2 regions of the Cryobacterium sp. TMB1-7 genome follow, and region 1 is predicted to be linked to the other one. Evidence: predicted binding sites of a transcription regulator. Region 1 holds the regulator's gene; the other holds the start of a gene.
The links. The regulator LexA, encoded in region 1, represses DNA repair genes until DNA is damaged. The targets are predictions, from matches to a motif close to TCGAACANNTGTTCGA.
Positions count from the first base shown of each region.

Region 2: the regulator LexA is predicted to act here: its motif matches at 2,175-2,190, upstream of E3O60_RS11275 (HNH endonuclease signature motif containing protein).

Region 1 covers NZ_SOFZ01000007.1:31,523-35,877, reverse strand. Annotated here, with positions in the region: gene metE (5-methyltetrahydropteroyltriglutamate--homocysteine S-methyltransferase) at 1-1,546, shown strand, start outside; gene lexA (transcriptional repressor LexA) at 1,634-2,257, opposite strand; gene E3O60_RS01305 (LysM peptidoglycan-binding domain-containing protein) at 2,651-3,013, shown strand; gene E3O60_RS01300 (histidinol-phosphate transaminase) at 3,107-4,192, shown strand; gene hisB (imidazoleglycerol-phosphate dehydratase HisB) at 4,202-4,355, shown strand, end outside.
Region 2 covers NZ_SOFZ01000025.1:7,956-12,310, reverse strand. Annotated here, with positions in the region: gene E3O60_RS11290 (MFS transporter) at 1-366, opposite strand, end outside; gene E3O60_RS11285 (rhodanese-related sulfurtransferase) at 531-1,430, opposite strand; gene E3O60_RS11280 (YbhB/YbcL family Raf kinase inhibitor-like protein) at 1,517-2,053, shown strand; gene E3O60_RS11275 (HNH endonuclease signature motif containing protein) at 2,255-4,102, shown strand; gene E3O60_RS11270 (alpha/beta hydrolase) at 4,263-4,355, shown strand, end outside.

The DNA of each region.
Region 1 (4,355 bases):
CGCGCCCTACGGCAGCCTCGACGACGCCCTACCCGTTCTGGCCAAGACCCCGGTCGAGGCCATCGGCCTGGACCTCGTGCGCGGAACGGTGCCCGCCGACGTGCCCGGCCTGGCCGACACCACCCTCGTGGCCGGCGTGATCGACGGTCACAACATCTGGCGGGGCGACCTCGAGGCGGCGTTCGACAAGGTGGCCCAGCTGGGCGCGCTGAGCGACCGGATCGCGGTCTCCAGCTCCACCTCGCTGCTGCACCTGCCGCACGACGTCACCGACGAGACCAAGCTCGGCGCCGACCTTACCGGTTGGCTGGCGTTCGCCGACCAGAAGATCGGTCAGGTCGCCACCCTCGCTCGCGGCCTCTCCGAGGGGCAGGCTGCCGTGCAGGCAGATCTCGACGCGGCCACCGCGTCGCTGGAGGCGCGCCGGGTCTCGCCCGGCGTGCGTGACGGCGCCGTGCGCGCCCGCCTCGACACCCTCACCCCGGCCGACTTCAGCCGCGGCGACTACGAGGCCCGCCTGGCCGCTCAGGATGCCGTGCTCGACCTGCCCCCGCTACCGACCACGACCATCGGCTCGTTCCCGCAGACGAGTGATATCCGCCGCGCCCGCGCCCGCCTGGTCTCGGGTGAACTCGCATCCGCCGACTACCAGGAGCTCATGCGCGCCGAGATCGGCCGGGTCGTGCAGCTGCAGGAAGACCTCGGCCTCGACGTTCTCGTGCACGGTGAACCCGAGCGCAACGACATGGTGCAGTACTTCGCCGAGAACCTCGATGGCTTCACCGTCACCGAGAACGGCTGGGTGCAGTCCTACGGCAGCCGGTGCACCCGTCCGTCGATCCTGTGGGGCGACGTCCGGCGTCCGGCGCCCATCACCGTGGAGTGGTCCAGCTACACCCAGACCCTTACCGAGAAGCCGGTCAAGGGGATGCTCACCGGACCGGTCACCATCCTGGCCTGGTCGTTCGTGCGCGACGATCAGCCGTTGGGGGAGACCGCACGGCAAGTGGCGCTCGCGCTGCGCGACGAGATCGGTGATCTCGAGGCGGCCGGTATCCGGGTGGTGCAGGTCGACGAGCCCGCGCTGCGCGAGTTGCTGCCCCTGAAGAAGAAGGACCACGCCGACTACCTGGATTGGTCGGTCGGGTCGTTCAGGCTCGCTACCGCGGGGGTCGCCGACCAGACCCAGATCCACACCCACCTCTGCTACTCGGAGTTCGGGGTCGTCATCGACGCGATCCGCAACCTGGACGCCGACGTGACCAGCATCGAGGCCGCTCGGTCGAAGATGGAGGTCGTCGCCGACCTGCAGACCAGTGGCTTCGACCACGGCATCGGCCCGGGCGTCTACGACATCCACTCGCCGCGGGTGCCCGGTGTGGCCGAGATCACCGAACTTCTCGAGCGGGCCCTGCAATCGATCCCCGCTCGCCAGGTCTGGGTGAACCCGGACTGCGGACTGAAGACCCGCGGGTATGCGGAGACCGTGGAGTCCCTGCGCAACATCGTCGATGCCACCCGCGCAGTTCGGGCGACGCTGGTCTGACCTGGCCCGCCCTGACTACGCCGGCACAACACGAAGGCCCGACCCCTCGCGGGGTCGGGCCTGTTGTGTGCCTGGAGCGTTGCGGATCTAGACCGAACGCAACACCGCGACGACCTTGCCGAGGACCTCGGCGAAGTCACCCAGGATCGGCTCGAAGTTGGTGTTGCGGGGGAGCAGCCAGGTGTGGCCGTCGCGCTGTCGCAGCACCTTCACCGTGGCTTCGCCGTCGAGCATGGCGGCGACGATCTCGCCGTTCTCCGCGGTCTTCTGCTGGCGGATGACCACCCAGTCGCCATCGCAGATGGCGGCGTCGATCATCGAATCACCGACGACCTTGAGCATGAACAGCTCGCCCTTGCCCACCAGTTGGCGGGGGAGCGGGAAGATCTCGTCGATCTGCTGGTCGGCCATGATCGGGATACCGGCGGCGATGCGGCCGACGAGCGGCACCATCGCCGCATCACCCACCTGGATGCCGGACTGGTAGTCATCGGCGGCGCCTGGCGTGACCTCCTCTGAGGACTGAGGCAGCTCGATGAGCACCTCGAGTGCGCGCGGCCGGTGCGGGTCGCGCCGCAGGTACCCGCTCAGCTCGAGCTGGTGCAGCTGGTGGGTCACGCTCGACAACGAGGACAGACCAACGGCGTCGCCGATCTCGCGCATGCTCGGCGGGTAACCGCGGTCGCGAACCGAACGCTGGATGACGTCCATCACCGCGCGCTGTTTGTCGCTCAGGCTCTTGCGGCGTCGCGTGCCGCCCTTGTCCCGAGGTGTGCTCTGTTGTGCCACGTTGACGCTCCTCTGGTTAGTCGGTTCGGGCTGGTGCTGGTGGGGCTCGTGCTCGCCGGGCTGGTGCTCGTCGGGCTCATACTTCTCGGGCTCGGGCAGCAATGTCGGTGGTGTCTGTTTGAGTGCAGCTACCCGATCGAAACTGTAGCCACAGAGCAGCGGTTCGTAGACATGCATTCGAGTGTGTTGCGGAATCTGTCTCCATAATATCCGGAAACAGGGTTGATTGTTCGAACACTCGAAGATATATTCGGAACATAGATTCGCATCTGGCCCTCCCGGCCGAGGGCCCGATGCGTTACCAGGAGGTTTGACATGAGCGCAGCATTTGCAGCACCGGACAACCACAGCCCGGCCACCCCGCCCACCACACACCTGCGGCTGACCCGCCGCGGGCGGGCCGTTTTCACGGCCCTCGCCGCAGTGCCCCTGGTACTCGGCGTCATCGGCATCGCCGTCAACGGCGGCATGGCCGCGGCAGAGGGCAGCGCGGGTATCGGCGCGGCCGCGTTCGACTACGTCACCATTGAGGCCGGCCAGTCGCTCTGGCAGCTGGCCGAGTCTGTCGCCCCCGGACAAGACCCGCGCGACGTGATCATCGACATCGTCAACCTCAACCAGCTGTCCTCCGAGGCCGTGCAGCCCGGCCAGCGCCTCGCCCTTCCCGCGGACTACTGAGCCGCTCAGCCCGAGCCGCTCAGCCCGGAGCCGCTCGCCCCGCCCCGCCTCGGATACGAGGGGTCGGCCGCGGGCGCAACTAAGCTTGTTCGGGTGACCAGCCTCGACGACCTGCCCCTGCGTGCCAACCTCCGCGGACAAACCCCTTACGGAGCACCCCAGCTGCACGTGCCGGTGGCGTTGAACGTCAACGAGAACACCCACCCGATCCCGCCCGCGGTCGCCGCCGACATCGCGGAGGCCCTGGCCGAGGCGATCCTCACCGTCAACCGGTACCCCGACCGGGAATTCAGCCCGCTGCGGGACGCCCTCGCGGGCTACCTCGGTCACGGTCTCACCCGCGACAACATCTGGGCCGCCAACGGTTCCAACGAGGTTCTGCAGCAGGTTCTGCAGGCCTTCGGCGGGCCGGGCCGGTCTCTGCTCGGCTACGCGCCGACCTACTCGATGTACTCGATCCTCGCCTCCGGCACCGATACCCGCTGGATCCCCGGCGGCCGCGACGCCGACTACGAACTTTCGCCGGAGACCGCCGCCCGCTGGGTGGAGGAAACCTCGCCCGACATCGTCTTCCTCTGCTCACCGAACAACCCGACCGGCACCCCGTTGTCGCTGGAGACCATCGCGGCCGTCTACGACGCCACCCCCGGCATCGTTGTCGTCGACGAGGCCTACGCCGAGTTCGCACCGGACGGCACCGACAGCGCCCTCACCCTGCTGCCCGGCCGGGAGCGCCTGCTCGTGTCCCGGACCATGAGCAAGGCCTTCGCTTTCGCCGGCGTGCGGCTGGGCTACCTGGCCGCCGACCCGGCTGTCACGGATGCGCTACGCCTGGTCCGGCTGCCCTACCACCTGTCCGCCCTCACCCAGGCGGCGGCCGTGGCCGCGCTCGCCCACACGGGTGAGATGCTCGCCATGGTGGACGACATCCGGGTGCAACGCGATCGCCTGGTGACCGAACTGACGAACCTCGGCTTCAGCCCACTGCGCAGCGGAAGCAATTTCGTGTTATTCGGCGGAGTCTCCGACCCGCACGCGATCTTCCAAGCGCTCCTGGCCGAAGGCATCCTGATCCGCGACGTCGGTATCCCCGGCCACCTCCGGGTCTCGGCCGGCACCGAAGCCGAGACGAGCGCGTTCCTGGCCGCCATCGCACGGCTCCGCCCGATAGCCGAATAAACTAACGCCATGAGCAACGTCACGCCCTCGCCTCGCCGTGCCCACCTGCAGCGCGAAACGAGCGAATCGAGCATCGACCTCTCGATCAACCTCGACGGCACCGGGGTGAGCGACATCCACACCAGCGTGCCGTTCTACGACCACCTGCTCACGGCGTTCGCGA
Region 2 (4,355 bases), on a different contig from region 1:
CGGCGGCACCAGGCTGGCGGCGACGACGGCGCCGATGCCGAAGAAGGCGCCGTGGCAGAGAGCGGCGATGATGCGGCCGAGCAGCATGATCGAGTAGCTCGGGGCGAGTGCCGAGATCAGGTTGCCGATGATGAAGAGCACCATCAGTCCCACCAGAACGTGTTTGCGGGGCAGCCGGGTCACCGCGGCGGTGAGCAGGATGGCGCCGACGGCGACGCTGAGGGCGTAGCCGGAGATGAGCCAGCCGGCGGCGGCCTCGGTCACGGCGAAGTCGGCGGCAACCTCGGGCAGCAGGCCGGCGATGACGAACTCGGTCAGGCCGATCCCGAAGCCGCCGAGGGCGAGTGCGATCAATCCAATGGGCATGCGGAAATTCCTTCAAGGGTGCGGAGGTGCGCGGGCCGTTGGTCGAGCCTGTCGAGGCCACGCGCTGGTAGTTGCAGGCGCGTCATAAATAATTGCACACGCTAGGTAAGTGCGCAAGCAACTACTTTTTGCGAGCAAGCGGATGCGTGGCCGGGCTGATCTGCTCAGGCCGCGTGCGCCGCGCAGGCCGGGGCGGCCACGGCCACGCAGTCCGGGCAGGCCACCAGCTGCTCCCGGCAGGACAGGTCCCGGCAGTTGAGCATGTTCTTGGTGCCCGCGCCGCAGACCTGGCAGTGGCCGAGAACGGTGGCGTGGCCGCTGAAATCCACCGACATCCGCTGGTCGAACACGTAGAGCGAGCCGTCCCAGAGCCCGTCGTCGCCGTAGGCCTCGCCGTAGCGCACGATGCCGCCCTCGAGTTGGTAGACCTCGCCGAAGCCACGGTCCTTCATCAGTGACGACAGCACCTCGCAGCGGATGCCGCCGGTGCAATACGTCACCACAGGCTGGCCCTTGAGGTGGTCGTACTTGCCGCTGTCGAGCTCGGCCGCGAACTCGCGGGTGTTCGCCACATCCGGCACCACGGCACCCCGGAACCTGCCGATCTCGGCCTCGAAGGCGTTGCGGCCGTCGAAGAACACCACGTCGTCGCCGCGTTCGGCCACGAGGGCGTGCAGTTCGGCCGGGGCCAGGCGGGTGCCGCCGCCCACGACGCCGCCGGCATCCACGGTGAGGGCCTCTGGCGAGCCGAAGCTCACGATCTCGTCGCGCACCTTCACCACCAGCCGAGGGAAGTCGAGGCTCGCCCCGGACTCGTCGAGGCCGGTTCCCTCACTCCACTTGAAGTCGATCTCCGCGAACGGTGCGTACTGACGGGTCTTGCGTACGTAGCGCTTGAGGGCGGGCAGGTCGCCGCCCACGGTGCCGTTCAGGCCGTCCTTCGAGATCAGGATGCGGCCGCGCAGGCCCAACGACTCGCAGAGGTCGCGCTGCCACAGGCGGATGGCTTCGGGGTCGCTGAGCGGAGTGAAGACGTAGTAGAGCAGGATCTTCGGAATGGCCACCCCCACATTTTAGGCGGCGGCGAGGGGCGCGAGGCGGCCCACGTAGGCTGAGCCAACCAGACCGCCACCAGATCCTTGGAGTGTGCATGACCACGATCGATCCCTTCGCCCGTTTCGGCGAGGTGCCCGAGTTCAACCTGACCAGCTCGGTGATGACCGACGGTGGCCCGCTGGCCGCCGCCCAGTACGGCGTCGGCGCCGGCGGTCAGGATGTCTCGCCCGACCTGCACTGGAGCGGCTTCCCGGCTGAGACCCAGAGCTTCGCACTCACTGTGTTCGACCCGGATGCCCCGACCGGTTCCGGGTATTGGCACTGGGCGGTTTTCAACATCCCCGCCGACGTCGACAGCCTGCCCACCGGTGCCGGAGTCGCGAACTCGGTGCTGCTGCCCGCCGGTGCCGTCGTCATGCCCAACGAGATCCGCCAGCCCACCTTCATCGGCGCCGCGCCGCCGCGCGGAACGGGCACGCACCGCTACCAGTTCGTGCTGCACGCCCTCGACGTCGCAGACCTCGGCGTCGACCCGCAGGCCACCCCGGCCGTGCTCGGCTTCAACGTGCACTTCCACACCCTGGCCCGCGCCGTGCTCGAGGCCACCGGAGTCGCCGGAGGCGCCGCCTAGCCGATCCCGACAACCCTCTATCTCCTCGGGCGGCAGGTCGCTCGTCCGTTTGCCATCCTCGACAACGTGCCCATTCCGTCGGTCGAGCCTGTCGGGACCCTCGCTGCCTGTCCGCTTTGGCTCAGAATTATGTTCGATGTTTGCTCAAGTTCTTGTTGACATTTCCTCGCATATAAGTGCGATTCGTGAGAGAATGGGGGTATGGACGACGAGCTGGATAGTGGCTCCACCGCACCGACGGGAATGACTCCCACCGGTCCGAACCCGCACGACTGGAACACCGGTCTGGCCGGTCCGGATCCCCTCTCGGCCGTGGATGCCGCCAGTCTGAGCGGCACCTCCGACACGAAGACCGCCGCCGCGGCCGGCCCTGCGGCCGGCCCCGCGACGGGCTCGAGCCGGGCCGGTCGGGCCGGTCGGGGTCCGTCTAAGCCGCGGCCTGAGTGGCGGGATCCGGCCGAGTTGCTGGGGGTGCAGCGCGCGCACACCGGTGCGTTCGGTCAGAAGCTCCAGGCCCTGGATGATGCGGCGCGGACGGTGATGGCGGTGATGGACTCCATTGACGTGAACGCGTTGAGTGACCCTGAGGTGGTCGCGTTGACGCAGATGGTCGAGCGCACCGGTCGGCCGGTGGACGCGGCCCGGGTTAGCACGGCGACCGTGGTGGGTTACCGGTACAGCACTGGGCTGGGCACGGAGTCGTTGGCCTGGCGGTTGGGGGCGTCGCACCAGAATGATCTGCTGATCGGGCTGACCGGCACGTCGGTGCCGGAGATGAAACGACGCGTATCCCTGGGTGAGAAGGTCGCCCCGCGGATGCTGGGCGGCACGGTCCTCGAGCCCGAGTTCCCGTTCGTTGCCGCAGCCTTGGCGGCCGGGGAGATCGGTATTGATGCGGCCGAGAACATCGTGAAGGGCCTGGCTGACTACAAGGTGCACGGCCGCTTCGATGCCGACCAGTCGCTGGTGGACGGCGGTGAAGCCGAGCTGGTGGAGTCCGCGACCGGGTCGGTATTCGGCCGCACCCCCGGACCCGGCGACAGCGCCACCGCCACCGATGCCGATGACGCCGACACCGACACCGGCGCCGGCGCCGGCGCCGGACAAGTCTGCACCGGCCCGGTCCGGCGTCTGGGTGCGTCGGCGGGGTTCACGTTCCCGGCGGACCGGATCCGGGAGATGGCGGCGACGTGGCAGGCGGTGTTGAACCCGGACGGGGCCGCGCCCACCGCGGAGATCCTCGAGGCCAAATCCACGTTCTCGTTCGGCAAACTCAGCCAAGGCCTGCACCCGCTGCGCGGTGGGGTGACGCCGGAGCTCAAGGGCATCATGCAGACCCTGTTCAACACCTTTCAGTCCGCCCGCAGCGCTCCCGCGTTCCCGTCCGCGGAGGAGCAGCAGCGTATCGAGGCCGGCGAACTCGTGCCCGGCGAGATCCTCGACGAACGCGACGGTGGCCAGAAACGTGCCGACATCCTCCGTGGCATCCTGGTCCAGGTCGCCCAAGACCCCCGCACCCCGACCATGGGCGGGATGCCGCCGACGGTGATGGTGCACGTGAACGCAACCGACCTCGTCAACGGGGTCGGGGTCGGTTGGATCGACGGCGTCGAGGGCCCCGTCTCGATGAAGACGATCAATCAGGTGGTCGACAACGGCGGCTTCCGGCCGATCTTCTTCGGCGGCACCGGCGCCGTCCTCGCCCTGGGCGATAAGGTCCGGTGTTTCACCCCGCTGCAACGCAGGGCGATCACCGCCCGAGACGGCGGCTGCATCATCCCCGGCTGCACCTGCCCACCGCAATGGACCGAAGTCCACCACGTGCAGCCGTGGCAAAACGGCGGCCCCACCAACGTGAGCAACGGGGTTTTGCTGTGCTGGCGCCACCACCACAACATCGACACCTCGGGGTGGCACATCCGCATGGTCCTGGGCATGCCCGAAGTCAAAGCCCCACACTGGATCGACCCACCGGAACCTGGCGAAAACCACCCCAACACCGCGCCCACGACCCCAAATACCGCCGGCAAGACGAGTAGCCGCGGCTGATGCAAGGGGACGGTCGATTCGAGCCACGTGAGAGATTCTCAGGTCATCTCATGGTTGCGCGCCTATCTTCTACACGCGGCAAAAAACGATGCAAGCGCTACCAACGCCAGTCGGCACTTCGAAGCCGCTTCCGGTAGCGCCACGTCGGCAGTAAGGCACCATGTTTCACTCGTCCCCCCACTCCAGCACCAGCTTCGACCCCGCTGCCGGCCCCTCCGCGGACTCGCACCTCACGCACCGGGAAACCGGCCTG